DNA from 3 places in the Luteibacter sp. P4_D7_3 genome. Region 1 is predicted to be linked to each of the others. Evidence: riboswitches for the same ligand, from Rfam matches in the RefSeq annotation. Region 1 holds a riboswitch; each other region holds the start of a gene.
The links. A riboswitch is a leader RNA that binds a small molecule or an ion and turns the genes downstream of it on or off. The one in region 1 is predicted to bind cobalamin.
Positions count from the first base shown of each region.

Region 2: another riboswitch for cobalamin. It lies ahead of AC1DSN_RS00380 (ribonucleoside-diphosphate reductase subunit alpha); the one in region 1 lies ahead of AC1DSN_RS02995 (CoA-acylating methylmalonate-semialdehyde dehydrogenase).
Region 3: another riboswitch for cobalamin. It lies ahead of metE (5-methyltetrahydropteroyltriglutamate--homocysteine S-methyltransferase); the one in region 1 lies ahead of AC1DSN_RS02995 (CoA-acylating methylmalonate-semialdehyde dehydrogenase).

Region 1 covers NZ_JBFUIT010000014.1:957-12,297, reverse strand. Annotated here, with positions in the region: gene AC1DSN_RS03035 (cobalamin-binding protein) at 1-349, opposite strand, end outside; gene AC1DSN_RS03030 (ABC transporter ATP-binding protein) at 346-1,134, opposite strand; gene AC1DSN_RS03025 (FecCD family ABC transporter permease) at 1,131-2,132, opposite strand; gene AC1DSN_RS03020 (Fic family protein) at 2,162-3,307, opposite strand; gene mmsB (3-hydroxyisobutyrate dehydrogenase) at 3,414-4,301, opposite strand; gene AC1DSN_RS03010 (enoyl-CoA hydratase/isomerase family protein) at 4,298-5,479, opposite strand; gene AC1DSN_RS03005 (enoyl-CoA hydratase) at 5,476-6,270, opposite strand; gene AC1DSN_RS03000 (acyl-CoA dehydrogenase family protein) at 6,267-7,445, opposite strand; gene AC1DSN_RS02995 (CoA-acylating methylmalonate-semialdehyde dehydrogenase) at 7,457-8,980, opposite strand; cobalamin riboswitch at 9,104-9,322, opposite strand; gene AC1DSN_RS02990 (aldo/keto reductase) at 9,363-10,346, opposite strand; gene AC1DSN_RS02985 (LysR family transcriptional regulator) at 10,546-11,341, shown strand, end outside.
Region 2 covers NZ_JBFUIT010000001.1:81,116-92,456, forward strand. Annotated here, with positions in the region: gene AC1DSN_RS00355 (methyl-accepting chemotaxis protein) at 1-1,283, opposite strand, end outside; gene AC1DSN_RS00360 (family 78 glycoside hydrolase catalytic domain) at 1,390-3,978, opposite strand; gene AC1DSN_RS00365 (DUF2501 domain-containing protein) at 4,111-4,563, shown strand; gene AC1DSN_RS00370 (SDR family oxidoreductase) at 4,631-5,539, shown strand; gene AC1DSN_RS00375 (hybrid sensor histidine kinase/response regulator) at 5,542-8,376, opposite strand; cobalamin riboswitch at 8,567-8,778, shown strand; gene AC1DSN_RS00380 (ribonucleoside-diphosphate reductase subunit alpha) at 8,946-11,341, shown strand, end outside.
Region 3 covers NZ_JBFUIT010000016.1:8,026-13,934, forward strand. Annotated here, with positions in the region: gene AC1DSN_RS03310 (glycosyltransferase) at 1-776, opposite strand, end outside; cobalamin riboswitch at 866-1,084, shown strand; gene metE (5-methyltetrahydropteroyltriglutamate--homocysteine S-methyltransferase) at 1,281-3,572, shown strand; gene metK (methionine adenosyltransferase) at 3,824-5,044, shown strand; gene AC1DSN_RS03325 (YcxB family protein) at 5,145-5,636, opposite strand; gene AC1DSN_RS03330 (alpha/beta fold hydrolase) at 5,751-5,909, shown strand, end outside.

The DNA.
Region 1 (11,341 bases):
TGCCGAGCCGACTGAGTTTCTCCACCTGTGCCGCCGGCGTGCCGCTTCGCCAGACGACGATGACGTCCGGCTTGAGACCGACGATCCGCTCCAGATCGATCATCGTGGCGTCGCCGATGATTGGCACCTTCTTCGCTTCGTCCGGATGATCGCTGAAGCGGGAGGTGCCCACGACGTAGGACCCTGCGCCGGCGGCGAAGAGTGCGTCGGTAATGTTCGGTGCGAGGCTGACGATGCGATGGGCGGGAGCCTTGAGCGTGACCGTGCGTCCCGCATCGTCGGTCACCGTCACGTCGGCGCTGGCGGCGCTGGCGATAAAAAGGGCGAGAAGGCCAAGGGCGCGAATCATGGGGAACGTCCGTTGAGGCGTCCGGCACGGAAGAAACGTTCGCCGTCGAGTGTTACGCCGTGGATGGGATGGTGGAAGGCAGCCGACAGATGTTCGCTGGTGATGACCTCGTCCGTGAAGCCGGCAAGCGCACCGCCACTGCCGTCCAGGAGCACGGCATGCGTCGCGTGCTGGAAAGCCAGGTTGATGTCGTGCACCGTATACACCACGGATTTTCCATCATGCGCCGCGGTGTGCAACAACTCGTGCAGGGTCTTCATCTGGTGATGCAGGTCCAGCGACGACAGAGGCTCGTCGAGGAGCATCACGTCGACATCCTGGGTGAAGAGTGCGGCGATGTTCACGCGTTGGCGCTCGCCACCGGAGAGGGTCGTCACGTCGCGCTCCGCCAACGATTCCAGTTCGAAGGTGCGCAGGGCACGCTGCGCCGGCTCGAGATCCTCGTCGCCCCATGCCCAGAACGGCAGCCGAGGGTGCCGTGCGGCGACCACCGCTTCCATCACGGTAAGACTGAAGGCGTCGACGATGGATTGCGGCAGGAAGCCACGCAGGCGGGCAAGCTCGATCGGCCGGTACGCCCGTATATCGCGGTCGCCCAGCAGCACGCGTCCCTGGTCGGGTTCGCGCAGGCCGGCAAGCGCACGCAGCAAGGTCGACTTGCCCGCCCCGTTCGGACCGAGCACGCACCAGACCTGGCCGGGTTCGACGCGCATGCTCAACTCGCGCACCAGCATGCGTTCTCGTACGGAGAGGCTGACGGCCTCAGTGGCGAGAACGCTGCTCATCGGCGCTTCACCAGCAGGAACATGAAGGTCGGTACGCCGATTACCGCCATGACGGCGCCGACCGGTAGCTGGATGGGATCGGCGACGATCCGCGAGATCGTGTCGGCCACGACGACAACGATGCCGCCACCAATCGCGCACGCGGGAATCAGCACGCGCTGGTCATTGCCGATGACACGGCGCAGCGCATGCGGAACCACCAGCCCGACGAAGCCCACGGTACCGGCGGTCGTCACCGCGACGGCGGTCGCCAGCGAAGCGATGACGAAGATCGCGGACTTCACTACGTTGGGGCGAACGCCAAGCGCGCTGGCGGACTCTTCGCCGCGACCGAGAAGGTTGAGCTGCCGCCCGAGCGGTACGACGCACAGCACGCCAAGCAACAGGCTGACCACGGGGAGCAACGGATTGGCCACGCCGCTGAGGTCGCCCATCATCCAGAACAGCATGCCGCGCAGGTTCTTGTCCGGCGCCAGCACCAGCATCATGCTGACGATGGCGCCGAAGCCGGACGCCAGCATCACGCCGATCAGGATGAGGTCGGTGGAGTCTTCGCGTTGCGCGGCACGCTGGCGGGACAACAGATCGCGATGGCCGAGCACGAACACGGCCAGGCAGGCGAGCAGCGCGCCTGACGCCGCGCCCGCGGCGATCAGCACGGCGCCAAGTCCCCCCAGCATGGCGCCCAGGGCGCCCACCGAGGCCCCGCCGGAAAGGCCGAGCGTATAGGGATCGGCCAGCGGGTTGCGTACCAGGATCTGCATCAGGCAGCCCGACATCGCGAGCAGGCCTCCCACGCCGTACGCCGCGATGGAGCGGGGCAGGCGCAGTTCCCAGATGATCGAATGCATGGGCGTATCCATCGACGACACGAGGCCCTGCCACGATGCGGCGACGGTCGAGTCTCCGCCGCCGATCAGCACGGACGCGAGTACCGCGATGACGGCAATGAGCAACATGCCAAGCCAGAGACGGATCGCGGATCCGAAGGTCGCCATGCGCGGTGCTTTCGCAGAGAGCCTCGTCGTCATCGCATCGAGCGCTCCGCCCAATCGATCTCGTAGCGCGTACTGCGGCCCCCGCCGGGGAGTCGGCGCAGTAGACCTTTTTCCGTGAGGTCGCCCAGGTGACGCGTCGCCGTGGCCTTCGAGACTTTTGCCACGGCCTGGTACTGCGAGGCGTTGATGCCATTGGCGAAGCCGCGTTCACCACCATCGAGCAGACGATTGATCACCTTGCGCTGTTCCGCCGTAAGCACGTGGTCTCCGTGCTCGCGCCAGAACCGCGCCTTGTCGAGCACGCGGTCGATGCGCAACAGTGCCTGCTCGAGGCTGTTCAGCAACGTCTGCAGGAACCAGACCAGCCATTCCGTGATGTCGAGGTCGCCCTTTTGGCTCTGTTCGAGCACGCGGTAGTAGCCGGAGCGGTCGGCAAGAATGCTGGCCGACATGGTGTAGAAGCGGATGGCCTGATGTTCCGCCTGGGCCAGTGCCAGATCGGTGATCGCGCGCGTAAGTCGCCCGTTGCCGTCGTCGAAGGGATGTAGCGTCACGAACCAGAAGTGGGCAATGCCGGCGCGCAGGAGTGGGTCGAGCGTCGATGTCCGCGCACTCGACTCGAACCATGCGAGAAAGGCGTTGACCTGGGTGTCCAGGCCCTCGCGTGGCGGGGCCTCGAAGTGCACGGTCGGCTTGTCGAGGCGGCCGGAAATGACTTGCATCGGCGCGTCACCCCGGAGCTCACCGATACGGATGCGTACCGGAAGCCATGTCTCCCGCGCCGGAAACAACAGGTGGTGCCAATGAAACAGCCGCGGGAGGTCGAGCGGCTGCGTGTAGTGCTGGGTGGCGTCAAGCATCAGCTCGGCCAGGCCCTCGCTGCGCGGCGTGCTGCGTCCATCCATCTCACCCTGGAGCCCGAGTCGCCTTGCCAGCGATGACCGTACCGAGGCCGCGTTGAGTGGCTCGCCCTCGATGGCGGAGGACGTGATGATGTTCTGGAGGAGGGAATCCAACTCGGTTTCGAGACCCGCCTCGGCACCGGCCGAACCCACCGCGCCCAGTAGGCGTCCCTGAGCCAACTGGCACGCTCGCAAAAGGGCTGGCACACCGTCACCGTGCCAGCGAAAGGCCGGCCAGTCAGTGTGTTGCCAGATCCATTGGGGGTCGGTCATGTCGCCTCTCTCTGACCCGATGAGCCGAATGCCGATGCTATTCGGCTCATCAAATGAGCCGAATATATCGTTTAATCGGCTCACATGCCACGCCAGCGCCCTGTCCTCAGGGCTTTGCGACGAGCTTCACGACGCTGGAGAAGTCCAGCCCGCCATGACCCGCCTGGCTGTTCATGGCGTAGAGATTGCGCGCGAGTTCGCCGAGCGGAATCGATGCGCCCACGCCCATCGCCGCCTCTGCCGCGAGTCCGAGATCCTTGAGCATGAGGTCGTTGCCGAAGCCGCCGGTATAGCCGCGCGAGGCAGGTGCGTTCTCCAGAACACCCGGCCAGGGATTGCAGACTTCGGTGGCCCAACTGCGGGCCGTGCTCACGGCCATCATCTGCGACAACACGGCGGGGTCCAGTCCGTGGGCGACACCGAGCGCGATCGCCTCGCCGGTGACCGCCATGATGACCCCGAGCGCCATGTTGTTGCACAGCTTGGCCACCTGGCCCGCACCGCTGGCGCCGACGTGGAAGATGTTCTTGCCCATGTTGGCCAGCACGGGGCGCGCCCGCTCCAGCGCGTCCCTCTCGCCGCCCACGATGAAGGTGAGCGTGCCCGCTGCCGCACCCGCCGTGCCACCGGAAACCGGCGCATCGATCATGGTCAGCCCACGTTCGCCAGCCGCCCTGGCGACCTTCTGCGCCGACGCGGGAGCGATCGTGCTGCAGTCGATCACCAGTGCGCCATCGGCAATGTGCCGGAGCAGCCCGGACTCACCCAGGTACAGCCCTTCGACATGGCGACTGGCCGGCAGCATGGAGATCACGACCTCCGCGCCCTGCACGGCGTCCGTTGCCGTGTTCGCGGCGCTTGCGCCGTGGGATACGGCCTGTGCAACCGCCTCGGCGGCAAGGTCGAAAACATGCAGCGTGTGCCCGGCTTTGAGCAGGTTGGCAGCCATCGGGCCACCCATGTTGCCCAGGCCGATAAAGGCGATGCGGCTCATCGTTCATTCCTCGGAGCGGTGTCGTTGCCCAGGTCGCGCAGCGGATGCTCGCCGGCGTTCCAGGGCGCAATGAAGAAGGGTGCGACCCACGTCGGCGTCGCGTCGGCCAGGGTCGCCGGACGCCACCGCGGCGTGCGGTCCTTGTCGATCAGCAAGGCGCGGATGCCTTCGGCGAAGTCGCCGTGGGCGGCGCAGCGCAGGGAGACCACGTATTCGAGGCGGAAGGTGTCGGCCAGCGACAGATGCGAAGCGCGCTGCTGTAATTCAAAGGCCAATCGTGCGGAACCGGGCGCACCCGCGTCCAGCGTCTGCCTCGCCGTGACCAGCCATGGATCGTCGCCTGGCATGGCCTGGATCGCGGCAACGACCATGCCGAGGTCGCCGTGTGCACAGGCAGACGCGATCGCGGCGCGGTGGTCCTGCAAAGGACCGGACGTCGGCGGCACGGCGAAGCGCTCGAGCACCTCCGTGAGCAGGGGCGCGTTGCGCTGGTTATCGTCCGACCATGCGGCAAGGAGCAGGGCCGCATCGAGATGCTCGCGACTGGCTACCGGTAGCTGCACGTCGGCGAGGCCGGCATGAATGGCGTCGCCACTGTTCAGGGGCGCGCCTGTGAGGGCAAGGAAAATGCCCGCCTTTTCCGCCACCCGGTGCAGCAGGAAACTACCGCCGACGTCCGGATACAGGCCGATGGTGATCTCCGGGAATGCGAGGCGCGAGCGCTCCGTCACCACCCGGTGGCTCGCGCCTGCCATCAAGCCGATGCCGCCGCCCATGACGATACCGTGGCCCCAGCAAAGGATGGGCTTCGGATATGTATGGATCAGGTAGTCGAGACGGTACTCCACCGAAAAGAAGTCACTGGCGTAGGCGTTGTTCCTCACGTCGCCGCTACCGCTGGCTTCGTAGTCGCGCATGGACCGATACAGGCTGTGCAGGTCGCCCCCCGCGCAGAACGCTTTCTCACCGGCGCCTTGCAGCACGACCAAGGCGACGGCCTCGTCGCCAGCCCAAGCGCGCAACCGCTCGTCGAGCAGCCGTGCCATGTCGAGTGAAAGACCGTTGAGGGTCTTCGGTGCGTTGAGCGTGGCAACGCCAATGCGTTTGCCGTTACCGGCAACACGTTCCTCGAAGAGCACCGGTGCTTCGGCCGAGGGCGGGAGAGTCACGTCGCTCATGCGTTCTTCCACGTCGGTGCGCGCTTTTCGAGAAAGGCGAGCACACCTTCCTTCTGGTCCTGGCTGTCGAACAGATCCACGAAGGCTTCGCGTTCGCTGACCAGGGCCGTGGCGTGGGTTTGCGTGCGCGTGGCCTGGACCAGCCGTTTGCATGCCGCGACGCTGGTCGGACTCTGCTTGCCGGCTTGCAGCGCCCAGGCGATGGCGCGAGCGCGCGATTCGCCTTTCGGCACGACGTCTTCGACCAGACCGATGCGCAGTGCCGTTGCCGCATCCACTCGCTCACCCAGCAGGATCATTCGCTTGGCCCAGCCTTCGCCGACCAGACGCGCGAGGTTCTGCGTGCCACCCGCACACGGCAGTAATCCGACGCCAGCTTCGGGTAACGCCAGCTGAGCCTGTTCCTCGGCGATGCGCAGGTCGCAGGCGAGGGCGCATTCGAGACCGCCGCCCATGGCGTAACCGTTGATCGCTGCGATGCTCACCCCGCGGAAGGCGGACAAGGCCTCGAACGCTTCGCCGAAGCGGCGAGCGGCTTCTCGCGCCACGGCCTTGTCGCCATCGGCGAACTGTTTGAGGTCGGCGCCGGCCGAGAAGAACTTCTCGCCTTCGCCCGTGACCACCAGCGCATAGATATCGCGGTTGGCGTCGAGGTCGTGGACGAGGTGGCGCAAGGCGACCAGGCTATCGCGGGTCCAGGCGTTGGCTGGGGCATTGGCCAGCGTGACGATGGCCACGTGGCCGTCGATCTCCAGCGTAAGCCCGGTGTAGCGCGTCGCGGTGTCGCTCATCGCAGTTCCTCTTCGGTATTGAGCAGGTGACGCGCGATGATAACGCGCATGATTTCATTGGTACCCTCGAGGATCTGGTGCACGCGGGAATCGCGCAACAGCCGTTCGATCGGGTACTCGCGGATGTAGCCATAGCCGCCATGAATCTGCAGGGCATCGTTGCAGATGGTGAAACCGGCGTCCGTGGCGAAGCGCTTGGCCATCGCACACCATACGGTCGCATCGCTGCTGCCGGCATCCAGCTTGCGTGCCGCCGTATGCACCATCTGGCGTGCGGCGACGAGCTGCGTGGCCATGTCGGCAAGTTTGAACTGCAAGGCCTGGAATTCCCCCAGCTTCTTGCCGAACTGCTTGCGCTCACCCATGTAGCGACGGGCTGCATCCAGTGCGCCCTGGGCGGCGCCGAGCGAGCATGCAGCGATGTTCAGGCGCCCGCCATCGAGTCCCTTCATCGCGATCTTGAAACCTTCGCCTTCGGCACCCAGTCGATGGTCCGCGGGAATACGCACGCCGTCGAAGCTCACGCTTCGCGTCGGTTGACTGTGCCAGCCCAGCTTCTCCTCATTGCGCCCATAGCCGATACCCTGAGAATACGCCGGCACCGCGAAGGCACTTATGCCGCGTGCGCCGCCTTCACTGGTGCGTGCCATCACCACCAGCATGTCCGTCGCTCCGGCGCCGGAGATAAACGCCTTGTTGCCGCTGATCACATACGAGTCGCCGTCACGCTCGGCCCGGGTTTTCAATGACCCGGCATCCGAGCCGGCGCCCGGCTCGGTGAGGCAATACGACGCCAGCTTCGTGCCGCTGGCGAGAAGCGGTCCCCATATGTCGCGTAGGGCCGGCGTCGCGTGTGCGGTGAGCATCCAGGTGGCCATGTTGTGGATGCTGATGAAGGCGGCCGTCGAGGGATCGATGGCAGCGAGTTCCTCGAAGACGATGGTCGCATCCAGGCGCGTGAGCCCCGTGCCACCGGCCTTTTCGTCAACGTAAAGGCCGCAGAAACCAAGGTCGCCGGCCCTGCTTATCGCCTCACGCGGGAACTCGCTCTCTGCGTCCCAGCGCGCCGCATGTGGCGCAAGCTCGGCCAGGGCGAACGCGTGCGCGGCATCGCGAAACGCGAGCTGGTCTTCGCTCAGGTCCGTTTGTGGCGGTGGTGTCCGGGGAATATCCATGACCGCGGCCATCACTTGAGACTGATGGTGGTGTTGACGCCGACGTGTAGCGTGTCGTCGTCGAACCAGCGCTGTGTCACCGTCTTGGTCTGGGTATAGAACATGACGACCTGCTTGCCGTAGGGGCCGAGGTCGCCCAGCTTCGAGGCGCGCGAGCCGGTGAAGGAGAACAGCGGTACCGGGACGGGAATGGGCACGTTGATACCCACCTGGCCCACGTCGATGTCTTCCTGGAAGCGACGCGCAGCGGCACCGGACTGGGTGAACACGGCCGTGCCGTTACCGTTCGGATTGGCGTTGACCAGCGCGATCGCGTCGTCGAGCGAGTCGGCGGCAAGGATGACCAGCACCGGCCCGAAGATTTCCTCGTCGTAGATGCGCATGCCGGGTCGCACGCCGGAAAAGATGGTCGGACCGACGAAGTTGCCGTCCTCGAAGCCCGGCACCCGCGGTTTGCGGCCATCGAGCTCGAGGATGGCGCCTTGCTCGATACCCGAGGCAATAAAGGCCTCGACGCGCTCGCGCGCCGCACAGGAAATCAGTGGGCCGACATCGGTATCGGCGGCGTTGCCTGCGCCGACCTTCAGCGTCTTCGCCTTGCTTACGAGGTCGGCTATCCAGGATTGCGACTCGCCGACGAGCACCGCGGTCGAAGCCGCCATGCAACGCTGTCCCGCCGCGCCGAACGCCGCGCCCGCGAGCGCGTTGAGCGTCTGGTCCTTGTTGGCATCGGGCAGCACCACGGCGTGGTTCTTCGCGCCCATCATGCACTGCACCCGCTTGCCGGTCTGCGATGCACGGTGATAGACGTGCGTGCCGACACGCGTGGAGCCGACGAAGGACACCGCCTTGATATCGGCGTGGTCGCAAATCGCGTTGACCACGTCTTCGCCGCCGTGCACCACGTTGAGTACGCCCTTCGGGACGCCGGCTTCGAGCGCCAGTTCCACCAGGCGCATCGTCACCATCGGGTCCTGCTCGGACGGCTTCAGCACGAAGGTGTTGCCGGTGGCGATCGCCATCGGGAACATCCACAGCGGAATCATCGCGGGGAAATTGAACGGCGTGATACCCGCGCAGACACCAATCGGCTGCAGGAGAGTGTAGGTGTCGACGCCGCCGGCCACGTTGTTGGRGAGTTCGCCCAGCTGCAGGTTGCCGATGGCGGCCGCGTGCTCGACCACTTCGAGGCCCCGGAACACGTCGCCTTCCGCGTCGGGAAGGGTCTTGCCCTGTTCGGCGCTGAGCAGGGTGGCCAGCTCGCCCATGTGCTCGCGAATCAGTTGCTGGTACTTGAGGAAGATACGCGCGCGTACGCCGATGGGCGTCTTGCGCCAGGTCTTGAACGCTTGCGTGGCGGCGGCAACGGCAGCGTTCACCTCGTCAGCCGTGGCGAATGGCACGCGCGCGAGGATGGCCTGTGAGGCGGGATTGACGACATCGCGCCATTCGGTGGTTTGGGATTCGACGAAGACGCCGTCGATCAGCAACTTTACGGTCGCGACATCGGCCGCAACTGAGTCCAGCTTGTTCATGGTCCTGCTCCGTACGCTCACCCGCGAAATGGGTGCTGCGGAGCAGACAAGAGGACCCGGAGCAGCGGGTGGCCGCGCCGTATCAGCCCGTCCGGTTGCCCGCCGCAACACCCGAGGAGGCACCCTAAGGCGCCTGCACAGGCCGGTCTCCGGGCTTGCGAGCGATGCGTACCGCACCACCCCGACACCTTCCCGCGCTAGCGCAGTGGTCTCTCGTCGGGTGTTCTCGCTTACCGTTGCGGGGGCAGCGCCGGAATAGGATCTCGCGATCCGCACCGGCTTCCCGTTTCACCCTGCGCGCCGCGTAAGCGACGACAGGACACCTGTGATCTCCCGAGTGTAGCCGGGTGGCCGAACCGCTCAAGCTGCAGTGCGGTAGAACTCAGCGGCCGACGAGCGCCTGCAGGTGGGCCGGATAACGCTCTCCCTGCAGCGGAATCTTCGAGACCGAGTCGTGGATGTCGCGCAGATCCTCGTCGCTGAGTGCGAGGTCGGCCGCACCTAGGTTCTCTTCCAGTCYATGCAGCTTGGTCGTGCCCGGAATCGGCGCGATCCATGGCTTCTGGTGCAGCAGCCAGGCGAGCGCGATCTGTGCCGGCGTGACGTGCTTCGCGTTTGCGATGGTACCCAGCAGATCGATGAGTGCCTGATTCGCCTTGCGCGACTCCGCAGAGAAACGCGGCACGCTGTTGCGGAAGTCCTTGCTGTCGAAGCTCGTAGCGGCGTCGATCTTGCCGGTAAGAAAGCCCTTGCCCAGCGGGCTGAAAGGAACGAAGCCGATGCCGAGTTCTTCCAGGGTCGGCATCACTTCGGCTTCCGGCTCCCGCCAGAACAGCGAGTATTCGCTCTGCAGGGCCGCCACAGGCTGCACGGCGTGAGCGCGGCGGATGGTCTGCACGCCCGCTTCCGACAGGCCGAAGTGCTTCACCTTGCCTTCGGCGATCAGGTCCTTGACCGCGCCGGCCACCTCTTCGATGGGTACGGACGGGTCGACGCGATGCTGGTAGAACAGGTCAATCACATCGGTGCGCAGGCGCTTCAACGAGGCCTCGGCAACGGCCCTGATGTGTTCGGGGCGACTATTGAGTGCGCCTGGCACACCGCCAACGTCGAAGCCGAACTTGGTGGCGATCACCACCTTGTCGCGGAAGGGGGCGAGTGCCTCGCCAACGACTTCCTCGTTGGTGAACGGGCCGTAGACCTCGGCCGTATCGAAGAAGGTTACCCCGCGCTCGACCGCCGCCCGGATCAGGGCGATGGCCGGTTCGCGTTCGGTGGCGGGGCCGTAGCCGAAGCGCAGTCCCATGCAGCCGAGGCCGATGGCGGAAACTTCGAGGCCGGTCGATCCGAGTTTGCGTGTCTGCATGTCGTGTCCTCTGTGAGCTGACCAATCTAGGGGCCCGGTGCTCACGCGACTAGCCGGTCAAACCGGCTTGGTCTCATAGCCAGAATTCATGAATCGACTCCCAGGGGGTGCCGGAATGGGGCGATTCCTCGCTGTAGCCCAGCACGGGTGTTCCGGATGCTAAAATCCTTGCGCCATTCATGAGTGGGTTTCACGTGTCATGCGCAAGGATCTCCACGACCTCGTCGCTTTCCTTGCCGTTGCCCGGGAAGGCAGCTTCACCCGCGCGGCCGCGAAACTGGACACCACCCAGTCGGCGCTTAGCCACACCATCCGCAAACTCGAGGGCCGTCTCGGCGTGCGCCTGCTCGCCCGCACCACGCGCAGCGTGTCGACGACGGAAGCAGGGCAACGGCTGGTCACCAGCATCGGCCCGATGTTCGATGACATCGAGGCGGAGCTGACGGGTTTGAGTTCGTTCCGCGAGAAACCGGCCGGGGCGATCCGCATCAGCACCTCGGTACACGCCGTGGAAGCCGTACTCGAACCGATGCTGGCGACCTTCCTGCCGCGCTACCCGGATATCCAGGTCGAGGTATCCGCCAACAACGAACTGGTCGACATCGTCGCCGAACGCTACGACTTCGGTATCCGTCTGGGCGGGCAGGTCGGCAACGGCATGATCGCGGTACGCGTCGGTCCGGACTTCCGGATGGTGGTGGTCGCCGCGCCGTCGTATTTCGAACGACGTTCCCGGCCGACCGTGCCGCAAGACCTCACCGCGCATAACTGCATCAACATCCGTCTGCCCACCTACGGCACCTTGTTCCCCTGGGAGTTCGAGAAGGAGGGCCGCGAGATCAAGGTTCGCGTCGAAGGCCAATTGACCCTCAACAGCACGGCGCACATCCTGCGGGCGGCGCGGGACGGCCTGGGACTGGCCTGGGTACCGGAAGATATGGCCCGGTCATACATCGAGGCCGGAGAGTTGATTACCGTGCTGGAGGACTGGTGTG
Region 2 (11,341 bases), on a different contig from region 1:
CCGCTTTCGGCGATCAGGCCCTTGATCTCGCGCGACGCTGCCGCGCTGGACTGGGCCAGCCGGCGCACTTCCGCCGCCACCACCGCGAAGCCCCTGCCCTGCTCGCCGGCACGTGCCGCTTCCACGGCGGCGTTGAGGGCGAGCAGGTTGGTCTGGAAGGCGATCTCGTCGATCAGGCCAACGATGTCGCCGATGCGCCGACTGGAATCGCCGATCTCCCGCATCGCTTCCATGGCTTCGCCAACCACGGCGCCGCCCTTCTCCGCCTCGCCCCTGGCGTGACGCGAGAGACGGTCGGCCGCGTTCGCGTTCTCCGCATTCTGCTTGACCGTCGCCGTCATTTCTTCCATCGATGCCGCGGTTTCCTCGAGGCTGGAGGCCTGCTCCTGCGTACGATGGGATAGATCGTCGTTTCCCCGGGCGATCTCGGCGGATGTCGTGGCAACCACGTGCGCGCCCTGCTGCACTTCGGAAACGATGGAGGAGAGGGTGCCGCGCATACGCTCCAGTGCACCCAGCAGGCTGGCCGGTGCGTATTCGCCGCCGTCGTTGCGCAGGTCGCCGCCGGCGATGCGGCTGGCGATCTGCACTGCGTCGCGCGGTTCGCCGCCCACCGTGGCACGGATGCTGCTCATCGACAGCCAGACCACCAGCAAGGCGAGCGCCGCGATGGCCGCGGACTTGAGCAAGTCCTTTTCCAACTGGGCCCGGAAAGCGGCATCGATGTCGTCGAAGTAGGCACCCGAGATGAAGTGCAGGTCCCAGGGTTTGTACCAGCTCGAGTAACTTATCTTGTCTTTCAGCTCGTTGGTCTTGGGGATGATCTGCGTGTATCGCGTCATGCCGTGGCCGTCCTTCGTATCGGCGTCGAGCATGGCCACGTACTGATGGAAGCCCTTGCCGTCCACGTCGTCACGAATGTTCTTGCCGATATCGGCGGCGCGCAGCGGATGCATGCGCATGGTCAGCGCCGAATCGAAGGCGAAGACGTAACCGGTGTTGTGGGACCAGCGCATGGCCTGGATGTCATCGAGTGCGGCGATGCGCGCTTCGAGATCGCTCGTCTGTCCCTTCTCCGCACGAGCGTGGTACGCGTCCGCGATGGCGATCGCCGCCGTCACATGTTGCTCCAGCGTATTGGCGAGGTCCGCCATCTGCACGCGGCGGCTTTCGATCCCTGACATGACCGTCTGGCCGACAAGGCCCAGCACCAGCACGGTCATGACCATCCACACCCGCGTGTTCAACGTCGTGCGGCCGAACCAGTTCTTCAATGCGGACATGGACCGTCACCCTGCTCTACTTCCCCGTCTATGCATTAGCGGCGGGAAATCGCAGGTCTTTACGGCACTTTTATGAACAAGGCAGGAGCCGATTCATCGGCGATGCCTACGGAGCGGACAAATGATGGTCGCCCGACCCGACGACCGCGTCCGACCGCCCCGGCAATCCCACCACCGCCTCGGCCCCCACCGGCACATGCACATCCAGTTCCACCCGTCCGTCCACCTTGCGCCAGGCCACCGAGGCCTCGCCATAAGGCGTCATCACGGCGGCGGAGGCATGGTCCAGCCAGGCGGTAGCGGCCGGCCGTACCTCGATACGCTGCCAACCCGGCGCCAGCGGCCGCAGTCCGGCGACGTCGCCGAACAGCCAGTCGTCGACGGTGCCGAGGAAATAGTGCCCCCGCGAACGCGACGCCAGCTTCCAGTGCTCCCACAGGCTGGTCGCCCCGTTGTCTCGCCAGTAGCCCCAGCTGGGAAACGTGACCTGCGTCGCGATACGCCAGGCCTCATCCACGTGACCGGTGGACGTGAGCACGGGGAGGATGATCTTGGTTGCCAAGGCACCCGTATCGAGATGATCGCCACGAGCCTTCGCATCCGCCGCCACACCGGCGGCAACGCGATCGCGCAACCCGTCGGGCACCAGTCCAAAGGCCAGCGCCAGCAGGTTGTGGGCCTGCCGGTAGCCCTGGTCGCCGTCGCCGCGATAACGGCCGGCCGCGCGATCCAGGAAGTGCGCATTGAAAGCGTCCCGCACAGTATCCGCCTGCGCATCGAAGCGAGCCGCCCGTGTCGTGTCGCCCAGCACACGAAGCATCCCGGCGGTCACCCGCTGCATCCGGTACAGGTAGGCCGTGGCGGCGATACGCTTGTCTTCGGGTGCGTTCTCGCCGCCCGGATCGGTTTCCGGGCTCACCCAGTCACCCAGTTCAGTGTCGGCGATGCCGCCGGGAGAACGCGCATTCTCCATCGCCACGTAACGCGCGATACCGTCGACGTGCTCTTCCATGGGACGACGGTCGCCGGCATGCATCCACAGCGACCAGGGCACGAGCACATAGGCGGCATGCCACGTGGGTGCGCGAACATCGCCCCAGCCGGGATTCGGCGCGATCAGCAACGGTGCGCCATCCGCTTTGCGCGTGTCGGCGATATCGCGCACCCACTTCGCCAGCAAACGATCGGCATCGACGTTGCGCAGGAACATATCTGCACCGAGCATGCCATCGCCGGTCCAGCCGTTCTTTTCGTACATCGGCGTGTCGGTGGGTATGCCATGCAGGTTGTTGAGCAGGGTGTCGACCGCGGCGCGATGGATCCAGTCGAGCAGCGGGTTGGCGCTTTCGAAGCGTCCGGTGACGTCGACGTCGGTATGAACGACCTGCGCCGTAACGGCACCGAGCGCGGGCTCGCCGCCCGGCCAGCCTTCAACCTGCACGTAGCGAAAGCCCTTGTAGGAGAAGCGCGGATGCCATGGTTCGTGATTGCCGGCAAGCGTCAGGCGATCCGTCTGGAAGCCTGCTTTGAAGTAGTGGTGTTCATCCCGCGCATCCACCGTGCCGTCCGGCATGAGTTTCTCGCCGTAGTGCGCGGTGATCGTCGTCCCTGCCGGCCCCGTCGCGTCGAACGTCGCCCAGCCTGCGATGACGCGCGCAAAAGCGAAGACAAAGACGCCAGGCTTCGGCTCCGTGACGGACGTGGCGTGCAGCGTGTCGGTTACGCGGATCGGCTGTTCCGTCTGTGCCACGAGCTTGCCTCGTGGTGCGGGAAGCACGGTAGCCGGCATCCACGTTGCGGGCATCGTTTCCCGTGCGTCGTACGTTTCGCCACCGTAGAGATCGTCGACCCGCGTAGGGCCGTCGGCAACCCGCCAGCTATCGTCGCTGACGATGTCCTGTACGCGCCCATCGGCGTACCGCACGCGCAGCAGGGTACGCATGCGCGGCTGCCCATGCCATGGCGCGCGCTCCCAATGCCAGACATTGGGATTGGTCATGCCATAAAAGCCGCGACCGAGTTCGGCAGCGAGCACGTGCTCGCCCGACGTCAGCGAGACATCGGTGGCTACGACCTCCACGCGCTTGTCGTAATCGGTGAAACCAGGGGCCAGCACGGCGTCGCTGATGGGACGACCATCGATGGAGAGGTCGGCGTAGCCACCCGCTGCGACGTAGAGCGTCGCCCGCTCGACACCTGCCTCGACGTGGAACGGTTTGCGCAGCAACGGTGCCGGAAGGCTTTCCGGGTCGGCCTTGCCGATCCATTGCGCACCATGCCAACCGGCTTCGTCGAGCGCGGTATCGAAGTGCGATGCCACGCTGCCACCGCCGTCGGTGGTACGGATGTCTGCACGCCATTCGTAACGCTGGCCTGGCTGCAGGACCGGGCCGGCATAGTCGATGTCGAAGGAACGCGCCGAACTTACGTTACCGCTGTCCCATACCGGCCGGCCTTCGTGCGTCACGATGATGCGGTAGGCGATCTGTCGTGTGCCGTTGGTGCGGGAGTCGATGAGCCAGGAGAATCGCGGCGTCGTGGCGTCGACGTAGGTCGGTGTATCCGTGCGTTCGACGCGGGGGGCGTGGACCGTGACGCCGGCACCCATCGCCGCTGAAGCGGCTCCTACGGGGGGCGAAAGTCCCACGGGGAGCGCGAGGACGATGGCGAGCACGAGAGGGCGGATGCTTGGCAAGGCCGGGACCTGTCGGGGGATGAAACGTCCGAGCATAACCGGCCAGGAAGGCGCTGCGGCTCCGGTCGCATACATCCATCTAACGCGCGAAGGTTTATCCCTTCCGGACCTCGAAATTCCGGAGCCAACGTCATGAAGACCGTCCTCGCCGGTATCGCCCTCACTCTCACCGTCGCCTCGGGCGCTGCCTCCGCCGCGCAGCTCGACAGCCTTAAGGGGATGATGGGTGGATCTACCAGTTCGCTGACATCGGGCAGTACCAGCAATGCCGCTGGCATCCTGCAGTATTGCGTGACCAACAACTACCTCGGGGGCGACAGTGGCGCCTCGGGGGTGAAGGACCAGCTGCTGGGCAAGCTCGGCGGCAAGTCGTCCACGGCCGCTGCCGCGCCAACGCAGGACGCGGGCTATCTCGACGGCGCCAAGGGCTTGCTCAAGTCCAAGGATGGCAAGACCCTCGACCTTGGCGGCGCGGTCGGCTCGGACAACTCGCCCACTGGCGACATGAAAGAGAAGCTCACGCACAAGGTCTGTAAAGCCGTGCTCAAGCAGGGCAAGAGCATGCTCGGCGGCATGGGCAAATGACATGACGTGGACGGGACATGGACGTTCCGCCCCGTAAACCGGAAAGCCTCCCCCAGAGGTTTTCCCCATGGCAAAGCACGCGACGTACGACCCTTATGCGATGCGCGACCCGCGCACGCAGTATCCGCAGCCGGACTTCTCCAAGCAGCCGCAACCCGCGCCCGGCCTCGCCAGGGAGATGGTGCCGCGCCCCGATCACGGCGAAACCAGTTATCGCGGCAATGGCCGCCTGAAGGATCGCAAGGCGCTGGTCACCGGAGGCGACTCCGGTATCGGACGCGCGGCGGCGATCGCCTTTGCGCGTGAAGGCGCCAGCGTGGTGATCAACTACCTGCCCTCGGAACAGAAAGACGCCGACGAAGTGATCGGTTTGCTTACAGGCGAAGGCCATACCGTGATCGGCGTGCCCGGCGACCTGAAGGACGAGGCGTTCTGCAAACAACTGATCGCGAAGGCCGTGAAGGAGCTGGGTGGCCTGGATATCCTCGCCAATGTGGCCGGACGCCAGCAGTTTGCCAAGTCCATCGACGAGCTGGAAAGTGCGGCGTTCCAGGAAACATTCCAGACCAACGTGTTCGCGCTGTTCTGGCTGTGCAAGGCCGCGTTACCGCACATGCCGCCCGGCGCCGCCATCGTCAACACCGCCTCGATCCAGGCCTACGAGCCGTCGGACATCCTCCTCGATTACGCGCCGACGAAGGCGGCGATCGTCGCGTTCACGAAGGCGTTGGCCAAACAGGTCGCCGAGAAGGGCATCCGCGTGAACGCGGTGGCGCCGGGACCCGTATGGACGCCGCTGCAGCCTAGCGGCGGACAGCCTCAGGAGAAGCTGGTGGAGTTCGGCAAGAACGTGCCGCTGAAGCGACCCGGACAGCCGGTGGAGTGCGCGCCGGTGTATGTGTTGCTGGCTTCGCAGGAGGCCAGCTTTATTACCGGGGAGACCTACGGGGTGACCGGAGGGCATATGTTGCCTTGAGCCTACGCCGGCCGCGTAATCCGTCCGATCGCATCGATCAGATCGGAGACCCCATACGGCTTGACGATGATCGCCGTGCGCGCGTCGCGCTGGACGCCATTGGCGGTCTGGTCGCCAGTGGCAAAGAGCACTGGCAGCGACGGCTGCACCTCGCGCATGCGCTCAGCCACTTCCACGCCGTTCATCCCGGGCAGGCCGACATCGGTGAGCAGGATGTCGATGGCTTCCGCACCGTGCAAGCGCATGGCTTCGTGACCATCCCCGGCTTCGTAGACCGTATGCCCACGACTTTCCAGCATCTCGGTGACTGCCATGCGGATGAGCGCATCGTCTTCGACTACCAGGATGCGCAAGGACGCCGGAAGGCCATGGGGCGGGGGTAACGAGGGTGCTGGCGCGGCCAGGGGGCCGACCGGCGCGCGCGGTACGCGCCCGGCGAGCACATGGCGAATCTTGCGCGCCAGCGCCTCGCGGGAATACGGCTTGCTCAGCAGCTCCACACCTTCGTCCAGGCGGCCGCCGTGCACGATGGCGTTTTCGGTGTACCCGGAGGTGAAAAGCACGCCGATGCCAGGCTGCCGCTCGACCGCCTTGCGCGCCAGTTCCGGGCTACGCAGTGGACCCGGCATGACGACGTCGGTGAACAGCAGGTCGATCGCAATGCCGCTTTCGATGATCGACAGTGCGCTTTCCGCATCGCGCGCCTTGAGCACGCGGTAACCCAGGTCGGTGAGCAGACCGACCACGGTGTCGCGCACGGCTTCGTCGTCCTCGGCGACGAGTACGGTTTCATCGCCGCCGCGTACGCCCTCCTCGTCGAGCTCGACCACGCGGTCTTCGCCCTGGGTCGAGCGCGGCAGGTAGATCTTCACCGTGGTGCCCTCGCCCGGCTCGCTATAGATCTTCACGTGCCCGCCGGACTGCTTCACGAAGCCGTAGACCATGGACAGGCCCAGCCCCGTACCGCGCCCCTCCGGCTTGGTGGTGAAGAACGGCTCGAACACCTGTCCAAGAATCTCCTGCGGCATGCCCGTACCGGTATCGGTCACGGCGAGCATCACGTACTGGCCCGGGCGGACGTCGGCATGGCCCTTGGCGTAAGCGTCGTCGAGCAAGGCATTGCCTGCCTCGACGGTGAGGCGACCCTGTCCGTTCATCGCGTCGCGCGCGTTGATCGCGAGGTTGAGCAGCGCGTTCTCCACGTTCGAGGGATCCACCAGGGTGTTCCACAACCCGCCGGCGATCACGGTTTCCACCTCGATGGCCTCGCCCAACGCGCGGCGCAACAGTTCGTCCATGTCGCGGACGAAGCGACCGATGTTGACGACCTTGGGTGCCAGCGGCTGGCGGCGACCGAACGCGAGCAGCTGTGCGGCAAGCTTGGAGCCGCGCGTGACACCCGCCATGGCATTGGCGACGCGACGCTCCGCGCGTTCGTTCCCGGAGACGTCGGCGGCGAGTAACTGCAGATTGCCGCTGATCACCTGGAGGAGGTTGTTGAAATCGTGGGCCACGCCGCCGGTGAGGTTACCGATCGCATCCATCTTCTGCGCCTGGCGCAACTGCTCCTGGACCACGTCCAGCGCTGCTTCGCGGTCACGCTCAGCCGAGACGTCACGGGCCACGGCGAAGATCAGGCCCTCGCTGGGCACCGCTCGCCACGAGAGCGTGCGCAAGCCACCGTCGGCGGTGCGATAGCGGTTCTCGAAGCGAAGCGTGGTCTCGCCATCGGCCAGGTGGCCGGTTTCGTCCTGGGTGCGCGAGATGTCTTCCGGGTGAACGAAGTCGAGATAGGAACGACCTAACGTGTCGCGCTCGCTCCAGCCCAGGATGGTTGTCCACGCCGGATTGACCGATAGCAGGCGGGTGTCGGTGTCGGCCACGACCAGGATGTCGCTGGAGAGAGTCCAGACCCGGTCGCGCTCGTAGGTACGCTCGACGACCTGGCGCTCGAGATCTTTGGCCAGTAGCCGGAGCTCGTGCTCGGCACGGCGCCGTTCCACGGCCACGCGCGTGCGGCTGGCTACTTCGCTGACGAAGCTGATCTCTTCCTCGGACCAGTCGCGAGGGTCCGCGTGGTTGAGGTACAGGAGGGCGACGAAGCCGCCCCGTTCCGTCACCGGCATATTGATGAAGGACAAGGCGGTGATGCCGGCCAGGGCATCGGCGGTGGCAGCCGTGCGTGGGTCCGTCCGGGCGTCGGTGATCACCGTGGTCACGCCACGTTTGAGCTCATCGATGTAGCTGCCGTAGTCGCGAAAGTGCAGTACGCCGGCGAGGGTCTGGATCCCTGGCGCATTCCAGTCTCGCTCCACCGTGATGGTTTCGGCCACCGGGTCGATCGTGCCGTAGCCGGCCCGGCTCACCTTCAGCGTCCGGCCGAGTACCTCGGCGACACGGTAGGCAATATCGATCGGATCTTCCAGATCGCGCAGCAGGTTGCCGATCTCGATCAGGGCAACGCGGCGATCTTCGGCGGCACCGGAGCCGTCGGTGCCCTCTCCCGCCGAACGGATCGTCACCGCCGCGGTGGCTGGCAAACCCGGCCGGGCTTCGAGCGATACCCGCACGTGGGCTCCATCGACCGTGGCGAGGGCCAGCTCGCGCACGCCGTTGCCTGGTATGACCAGCGGCAGCGCCGCGACAAGGCGATCGCGGCTGTCGGGGTCCCACAGGCCGAGGAACCCCGAAGGCTCGTGTTCGCGCAAGCGGGCGGTCACCCAGGCGTTGGCGTAGAGCAGCTCTCCCGAAGCCGACACGGCCGCAAAGCCAAATGGCAGGGCATCGAGCGCATGGGAAAGGAGAGTCTGGTCCTGCAATGCGAACGATGAGGGCATCTGTCGAGCAATCGTGGGAGGCTGGTGGGCGGCGATTTTATCGGTTCATTGTGGTTCCCTTTGTGTAGACGGCCTTCACAGAACCTTCATTGGCGAGCCGTCGAAAAACGCTTGACAACAGGGACTCCCCAGCCGATCAACCACCTACGCCAACACCCTACATCTTGTGTTGACGCACCCCTTCGCCAGCTATATCGTGTGTCTCGTTGGTGTCCGGAGAGGCGCGACTGCCCGTCGGACTTAATAGGGAATACCGGTGTGAATCCGGAACTGCCCCGCAGCGGTAAGTGGAAACGATCCCGTTCAATGCACTGGTCCTTCGGGGACTGGGAAGCGACGGGTAGGCGGACCGCAAGGTCCACGTCCACGAGTCCGAAGACCTGCCAGCAATCGGTGCCCGAGAGGCCTCGATAGTGGTGACGGCTTCCGCGGGGAAGCACGTCGCGGACCGGAGGCCTTCAAAGGCGCTCCGTCCCCGACATTTCCCGTGTTTTGCCCCCATCGCATCGAGCCGACCCTCGGGACGGAGGTTTGACCAAGGCCATGGGGCTGCCAACACAATGACGACGATGGATTCCGCAGCGCGCGAGCGCACCGAGACGGCCGACGCGGCCGCCACTCCCTCCGCAGCAACCGACAAGGCGCCTGCCGCCGGTTACAAGAACGACGCGCCGCCGGCCTTCGCGCTGACGCCGCCGCACAACCCCGGACAGATGCGCGTGACCAAGCGCAACGGCGGCCACGAAGTGGTCGACGTGAACAAAATCGTGCGCGCGGTGACGCGCAGCGCCGATGGCCTGTTTGCGGTCGATCCGATGCGCGTGGCGCTGAAGACGATCGGCGGCCTGTACGACGGCGCCACCACCCAGGAACTCGACCAGCTGTCGATCCGCACCTCGGCCGCGCTCACGGCCGAAGAGCCGGAATACGGCCAGCTCGCCGCGCGCCTGCTCGCCGCGTTCGTCGACAAGGAAGTGTCGGGCCAGGACATCCAGTCCTTCTCGCAGTCGATCTCGACCGGCTTCGACCTGGGCATCCTCAACGAGCGCCTCCGCGACTTCGTGCAGATCAACGCGCGCAAGCTCAACGATGCGATCGACACGACCGGTTCGCGTCGCTTCGAGTATTTCGGCCTGCGCACGGTGTACGACCGCTACCTGCTGCGCCACCCGACCAAGCGCTTCGTGATCGAAACGCCGCAGTATTTCTTCATGCGCATCGCCTGCGCGCTCGGCGGCAACGACGTGGCCGAGACGCTCGAGCTGTACCGCATGCTCTCGTCGCTGGAGTACCTGGCCAGCTCGCCGACCCTGTTCAACGCCGGCACCGCGCATGAGCAGCTGTCGTCGTGCTTCCTGCTCGACTCCCCGCAGGACGCGCTGGAATCCATCTACGCCAAGTATGGCGACGTGGCCCAGCTATCGAAGTTCGCTGGCGGCATCGGCCTGGCCTACTCGCGCATCCGCTCGCGCGGTTCGCTGATCAAAGGCACCAACGGCCATTCGAACGGCCTCGTGCCCTGGCTGAAAACGCTCGACGCCTCGGTTGCCGCGGTGAACCAGGGCGGCAAGCGCAAGGGCGCGGCCTGCGTGTACCTGGAATCCTGGCATGCGGACATCGAGGAGTTCCTCGAGTTGCGCGAGAACACCGGCGACGACGCGCGCCGCACACACAACCTCAACCTGGCCAACTGGGTCCCCGACCTGTTCATGCGCCGCGTGGAACTGGACGGCGACTGGTCGCTGTTCGATCCGAAGATCGTCCCGCATTTCGTCGACACCTGGGGCCCGACCTTCGACGCCGCCTATGAAAAGGCCGAAGCCGAAGGCCTCGCGTCGAAGTCGATCAAGGCACGCGAGCTCTACGCCCGCATGCTGCGTTCGCTGGCCCAGACCGGCAACGGCTGGATGACCTTCAAGGATCGCTCCAACGCGACCAGCAACCAGACCGCACTGCCGCAGAACGTCATCCACCTGTCCAATCTGTGCACCGAGATCCTCGAAGTGACCTCGGAAGGCGAGACGGCCGTGTGCAACCTCGGCTCGGTGAACCTCGCCCGCCACGTGGTGGATGGCCAGTTCGACTACGACAAGCTCGCCACCACCGTGCGCACCGCCGTTCGCCAGCTCAACCGCGTGATCGACCTCAACTTCTACCCGATCGCCACGGCGAAGACGGCGAACATGAAGTGGCGCCCGGTCGGCCTCGGCGTGATGGGCCTGCAGGATGTCTTCTTCAAGCTGCGCCTGCCGTTCGATTCGGAAGAAGCCCGCAAGCTGTCGACGCGTATCCAGGAAGAGATCTACTTCCACGCGCTGTCGATGTCGAACGAGATCGCCGAGCGCGACGGCCCGTTACCGGGCTTTGAAGAAACCCGTTCGGCCAACGGTGAAATGCAGTTCGACTACTGGCCGGCCGCCACGCCGACCGATGCCGACGGCCGCTGGGCCGATCTGCGCGAGAAGATCAAGGCCAAGGGCCTGCGCAACTCGCTGCTCATCGCCATCGCGCCGACGGCAACCATCGCCTCGATCGCCGGCTGCTACGAGTGCATCGAGCCGCAGGTGTCGAACCTGTTCAAGCGCGAAACACTGTCGGGCGACTTCCTGGTGGTCAACCGCTACCTGGTCGACGAGCTGAAGACGCTGGGCCTGTGGACCGGCGAAGTGCGCGACCAGATCAAGCTCGCCGAAGGCTCGGTGCAGGGCATCACGGCGATCCCGGCACGGCTGCGCGAGGTGTACCGCACCACCTGGGAACTGCCGCAGAAGGCGCTGATCGACCTCGCCGCCGCGCGCGGTGCGTACATCGACCAGAGCCAGTCGCTGAACCTCTTCATGGAGAACCCGAACATCGGCCAGCTCTCCTCCATGTACATGTACGCGTGGAAGTCCGGCGTCAAGACGACCTACTACCTGCGCTCGCGTCCGGCTACGCGTATTGCCAAGACCACGGTCAGCTCCCC
Region 3 (5,909 bases), on a different contig from region 1:
AACGGAGCGTCCCCGGCATCGAGGAACGCGGCCAGATCTGGCGGAAGCACATCCCCCGACGGCACGTAGCGGCAATAGCCCGTCGCCACGGTGTGTGCGGGCGAATCCGGTGGTGGGCGGCCCAGCAAGGGCGAGTACATGGCCAGCACGCCATCGCGCGCGTGCTGACCGCGATGAAACGGATCGCCCCACGCGGACACCGTTGCGAGCCCCAGCGATTGCCGGAAGCTTCGCACCGCTTTCGTCCAGGGCGAGGTTACCGTTTCGCCGATGCGACGCACCCAGGCACCACGCCGGGGCGACGATCGCAGGAACCGGTCCAGCCACTCGATGCCCGTGGCGGGTGGATCGAAGGCAGAAAGAAAGACGGCAGGCGACAGCGCCGCCGATAGCCAGGTGATCCGTCGGGTCTCGCCAAGGATCTGTCCGGCGAACGCCAGCGTGGAGGTGACGATGGCATCCGCATCGGCACAAACGGGCGCGAGCGCCGCATAGCTGCTCGCGACGTCCGCGGCGGCGAGGTCGCGAACCACGAAGCGCGGTCCGCGCCAGGGATGAAAGGCCCTCGCCGCGAACGCCGCCTTGTCTTCGGGCTCGGCGATGCCGCTGGCGAGCACGAAATCGAGCCCCGCCTCGCCCACGGCGTCCCGATGAATGCCGTGGGCGCCAATCGTCACACGATACCCACGCTGCCGAAGCTCCCGCCCCGCGGCCAGAAACGGGAAAAGGTCGCCCTGCGAGCCGACCGTCGCCATCACGATGTGTCTTGCGGTCATGTGGCGCTCCCTGGGTGTCGGCACATGGTCGCCGCCAGGATGTCGAGGCGATGCATCGCCATCGATTGACTTCAGGCGTCCATACGGCTAATTTTCCGCCCGTTAGCGGTCTTTATCTCTTTATTCGAATAGAGAGATAAAGCCAAGAGGGAAGCCGGTGTCAATCCGGCGCTGCCCCGCAGCGGTATGTGGAGACGAGTCCGTCACAGGCACTGGATCGAACGGGATCCGGGAAGCGACGAACAAGGCGGCACCAGCCCGGTGCCACATCCACGAGCCCGAAGACCTGCCGCCGACCGGACCGTTCGCGCCGTCATGGGCGCGGACGGTCCGCCCGACCTGGATGGGCGCTCCGCAAGGGGCGGCATCCGGTTCGCCCGCGGGGGCGAAGGTCGACGGCTAGCCTGCATGACGCCCCACGCCTGCCATGCCTCGTCGCGGCAGTCCGCGTGCGTTCGCGACCAGCCGCCCTTCCCTCCTCTTTGCCACGAAGAGGAATTATCCATGCCACACGTAACTTACCCGGGCTTCCCCCGCATCGGCCGACGCCGCGAACTCAAGCGCGCCCTCGAGAGCCACTGGAAGGGAGAAAGCCGCGCCGACGAACTGCTCGCCGTCGCGCGCGAACTGCGCCAGCGCCACTGGAAGCTCGCTCGCGACGCCGGGGCCGACAGTGTCCCGGTAAACGACTTTTCCCTCTACGACCACGTGCTCGACGCGGCCGTGCTGGTCGACGCCATCCCCGCGCGCTACCGCGAACTCGCCTCCCGCGACCCCCTGGCGGGCTATTTCGCGATGGCCCGCGGCCATCAGGACGGCGATGTGGATCTGCATGCCCTGGAGATGACCAAGTGGTTCGACACGAACTACCACTACATCGTCCCGGAGCTCGAGGCGGGACAATTCTTCACGGCACGCCCGGACAAGGTCGTCGCCGAATACCGCGAGGCCATCGCCGCCGGTCACGTCGCACGCCCTGTCCTGCTCGGGCCCGTCAGCTTCCTGCGCCTGTCCAAGACCGTCGATGGCAGCGATCCGCTGGCTCTTCTCGACGCCCTGTTGCCGGCATGGTTGAGTGTCGTCGATGCCGTCGCAGCGGCAGGCGCCGATTGGGTGCAGGTGGATGAGCCGACGCTCGTGCTCGATCTGGACGCGGAGTGGCGCGAGGCTTTCCGGCGCACCTACGCGGCTATCGCCGCACACGGCCGCGTGCGCGTCCTGCTCGCCACCTACTTCGGTGAGCTCGGTGCCAATCTCGAACTTGCCACATCGTTGCCGGTTGCCGGCCTGCACGTCGATCTTGCCCGTGCGCCCGACCAGCTGGACGCCGTACTCGATGCCCTGCCGGCCGACCGGGTCCTTTCCGCCGGCGTCCTCGATGGCCGCAACATCTGGCTGAGCGATCCGGCGACCATCCTTCCCCGCGTGGATCGCCTGCTCGCACGCCTCGGCAGCGATCGCCTGTGGCTGTCGACGTCGTGCTCCCTGCTGCATGTGCCGATCGACGTTTCCGAAGAAAAGCACCTGCCGTCACACCTCGCCGAATGGCTGTCGTTCGCGCGGCAGAAGATCGCCGAGCTGCGTCGCTACGCGGATGCCGTCGCGGGCGACGAAGCCGCGCGGAAAACGCTGAATCGCCAGCACGAGATCGTCGTCGGCCGCCAGAGCTCTGGCGAGGTAGTCCGTGCCGACGTTCGCGCCCGCGTACGCCAGCTCACCCCACAGTTCGGCCAGCGTCGTTCGGCCTTCGCCTTCCGCGCGGCCGTGCAGCGTGAGCGCTTCGACCTTCCCGACCTGCCGACGACGACGATCGGCTCGTTCCCGCAGACCAACGACCTGCGTATCGCCCGCGCCGCCCACCGTTCGGGCAAGCTCGACGACGATGCGTACACCGGCATCCTGCGCGACGAAGTGCGGCGTGTCGTTCGCTTCCAGGAAGAGGCCGGCATCGACGTGCTGGTGCACGGCGAGCCTGAGCGCAACGACATGGTCGAATACTTCGGCGAGCAGCTGGCCGGTTATGCGTTCACGTCGCTCGGCTGGGTGCAGAGCTACGGCTCGCGCTGCGTCAAGCCGCCGATCATCTATGGCGATGTAGCGCGTCCCGCACCGATGACCGTGGCGTGGTCGGCGTATGCACAGTCTCTCACCGACCGACCCATGAAGGGCATGCTCACCGGCCCGGTAACGATGCTGCAGTGGTCGTTCGTGCGTGACGACCTCCCCCGATCGGACGTTTGCCGGCAGATCGCCCTGGCCTTGCGCGACGAAGTGCACGACCTCGAGAAGGCCGGCATCGGCATCGTCCAGATCGACGAACCGGCGTTGCGTGAAGGTCTGCCGTTGCGTCGCGCGGAGTGGGACGCCTACCTGGCATGGGCGGTCGATGCGTTCCGCATCACGGCCGGTGGGGTCAGCGACTCGACCCAGGTGCACACCCACATGTGTTACTCGGAGTTCAACGACATCATCGAGGCCGTGGCCGCCATGGATGCCGATGTCATCTCGATCGAGACCAGCCGGTCGCGCATGGAGTTGCTCGACGCGTTCACCCGCTTCAAGTATCCCAATGGGATCGGTCCGGGTGTCTACGACATCCATTCACCCCGCGTGCCGACCGAGGTCGAAATGGCCGACCTGCTCGCCCGGGCCCTCCAGGTGCTCCGACCCGACCAGCTCTGGGTGAACCCCGACTGCGGATTGAAGACCCGAGGCTGGCCCGAGGTCTCCGAGGCCCTGAAGGGCATGGTGGCGGTGGCGAAGGCCGCCCGGGAGCGCCTGGCCGCCGTGGCCTGACGGCACCCGCCTGGTAGGAGCCGATTTATCGGCGATCCCGCGCCATCGGGCAACGCCCTGGCGCCCCCGGATCGCCGCTGAAGCGGCTCCCACCAGGCACCGCGCAGCCGTTCGGACGGCCCGGGCGCCTGAACATCCATGCAATCGTCACCACCCCGGCGTACCCTTCCCTCTGCAAACCCGGCAAAGGCCGTGTATCATGGCGCGCCCCCATTTATCTCTTTATCCGTAAAGAAGGATATATACCTGCGATGAGCAACTTCCTCTTCACCTCCGAGTCGGTCTCCGAAGGCCATCCGGACAAAATCGCCGACCAGATCTCGGACGCCGTTCTGGACGCCATCCTGGCCCAGGACCCGCGTGCCCGCGTGGCCTGCGAGACGCTGGTGAAGACCGGCGTCGCCATCGTCGCGGGTGAAATCACCACCAGCGCCTGGATCGACCTCGAAGCGCTGACCCGCAAGGTCATCCTCGACATCGGCTACAACTCCTCGGAAGTCGGCTTCGACGGCGAAACCTGCGGCGTGCTGAACCTCATCGGCAAGCAGTCCCCGGACATCAACCAGGGCGTGGACCGCAAGAAGCCGGAAGAACAGGGCGCTGGCGACCAGGGCCTCATGTTCGGCTATGCCACCAACGAGACCAGCGAATACATGCCGGCGGCGATCCACTACGCCCATCGCCTCGTCGAGCAGCAGACCAAGGTCCGCAAGAAGAAGAACTCGCCGCTGCCGTGGCTGCGCCCGGATGCCAAGAGCCAGGTCACCCTGCGCTACGAGAACGGCGAAGCCGTCGCCATCGACGCCGTCGTGCTCTCGACCCAGCACGATCCGGACGTGAAGCAGAAGGACCTCATCGAAGGCGTGCGCGAGCTGATCCTCAAGCCCGTGCTGCCGGCGAAGCTGCTGCACAAGGGCACCAAGTTCCACATCAACCCGACCGGCAAGTTCGTCATCGGTGGCCCGGTGGGCGATTGCGGCCTGACCGGCCGCAAGATCATCGTCGACACCTACGGCGGCTGGGCCCGTCACGGTGGTGGTGCGTTCTCGGGTAAGGATCCGTCCAAGGTCGACCGCTCGGCTGCCTATGCCGCGCGTTACGTCGCCAAGAACATCGTCGCGGCCGGCCTCGCCGACCGTTGCGAAATCCAGGTCAGCTACGCCATCGGCGTCGCCGAGCCGACGTCCATCTCGGTGACCACCTTCGGCACCGGCAAGATTGCCGACGAGAAGATCGAGAAGCTGATCCGCAAGCACTTCGACCTGCGTCCGTTCGGCATCATCAAGATGCTCGACCTGGTGCACCCGATGTACCAGCAGACCGCTTCGAACGGTCACTTCGGCCGCAAGCCCTACGAGATGACCGACAAGAACGGCAACACGTTCACGGCGTTCTCGTGGGAGAAGACCGACAAGGCCGAGATCCTGCGCGATGCCGCGGGTCTTGGCGTGAAGGCTGCTCGCGGTAAGTAAGCGGTTCGCGACAGGTGACACGAAGACGGGCGCCAATTTGGCGCCCGTTTTTTTTGTGCCGTGCGAGCGTCAGGACGGTTGTCGGCGACATCGTGATCCCTCAGGCGGCCGTTCGCGAGGCAGCAAACCAGCTTCTCACGTCGGCAACCACGGCGGCCCGATGGAACTCGTCACTGAAGGCACGCTGCGGAACCACCATGGCGTTTCCGTTGGCTCCTACGATGACCAAGCCTTCAGGCGTCTCCGCCATGCCGCGGATTTCCTTCCAGGGCTTCGACCCGGACTTGCGTCCAATCGTGGTGGACCATCCCTCGGGCGTCAGGTGCAACGTGCGCTCCTGAGGCTTGAACATGATCTGGGGAAATGCCGCGAGGCAGATAACGACGACGGGGAGCCAAACCGCAAACCACAGTGCCATCGACACCAGTGTGTTGTTGCTGCAAAGCCAGGCAAGGTCGGCGGCGACAATCACATGGATCACCCAGAACTTCTTTCTCCAGGCGCGCCAGTAGATCCGCCAGATCTCGACGCGAGACGAGCGGTAGCGCAACGTATGCGTGTCGTTGTCCGGCACGATGTCCATGGTCGTCATAGGCCCCTCCCCAGGCAGCATCGTATCCGGCGGTAGCCCGCACGCGCCAGATCGCCCGTGGAAGCCACTTAGCCGCGGATGTGACGTTCGAATCATCACCTGTGGCACAGTGCAGTGAATCCGACTGGAAGCAGACTCCGGGCCGTCGTCGTCGGCCATGACATCGGCACCATGGTGGCCTATGCCTACGCAGCCCGTTATCCGGACAAAACCGAGCGCCTGGTCGTGATGGATGCGCCCGTTCCCGGCATCCCTCCCTGGGACCAGATCGTG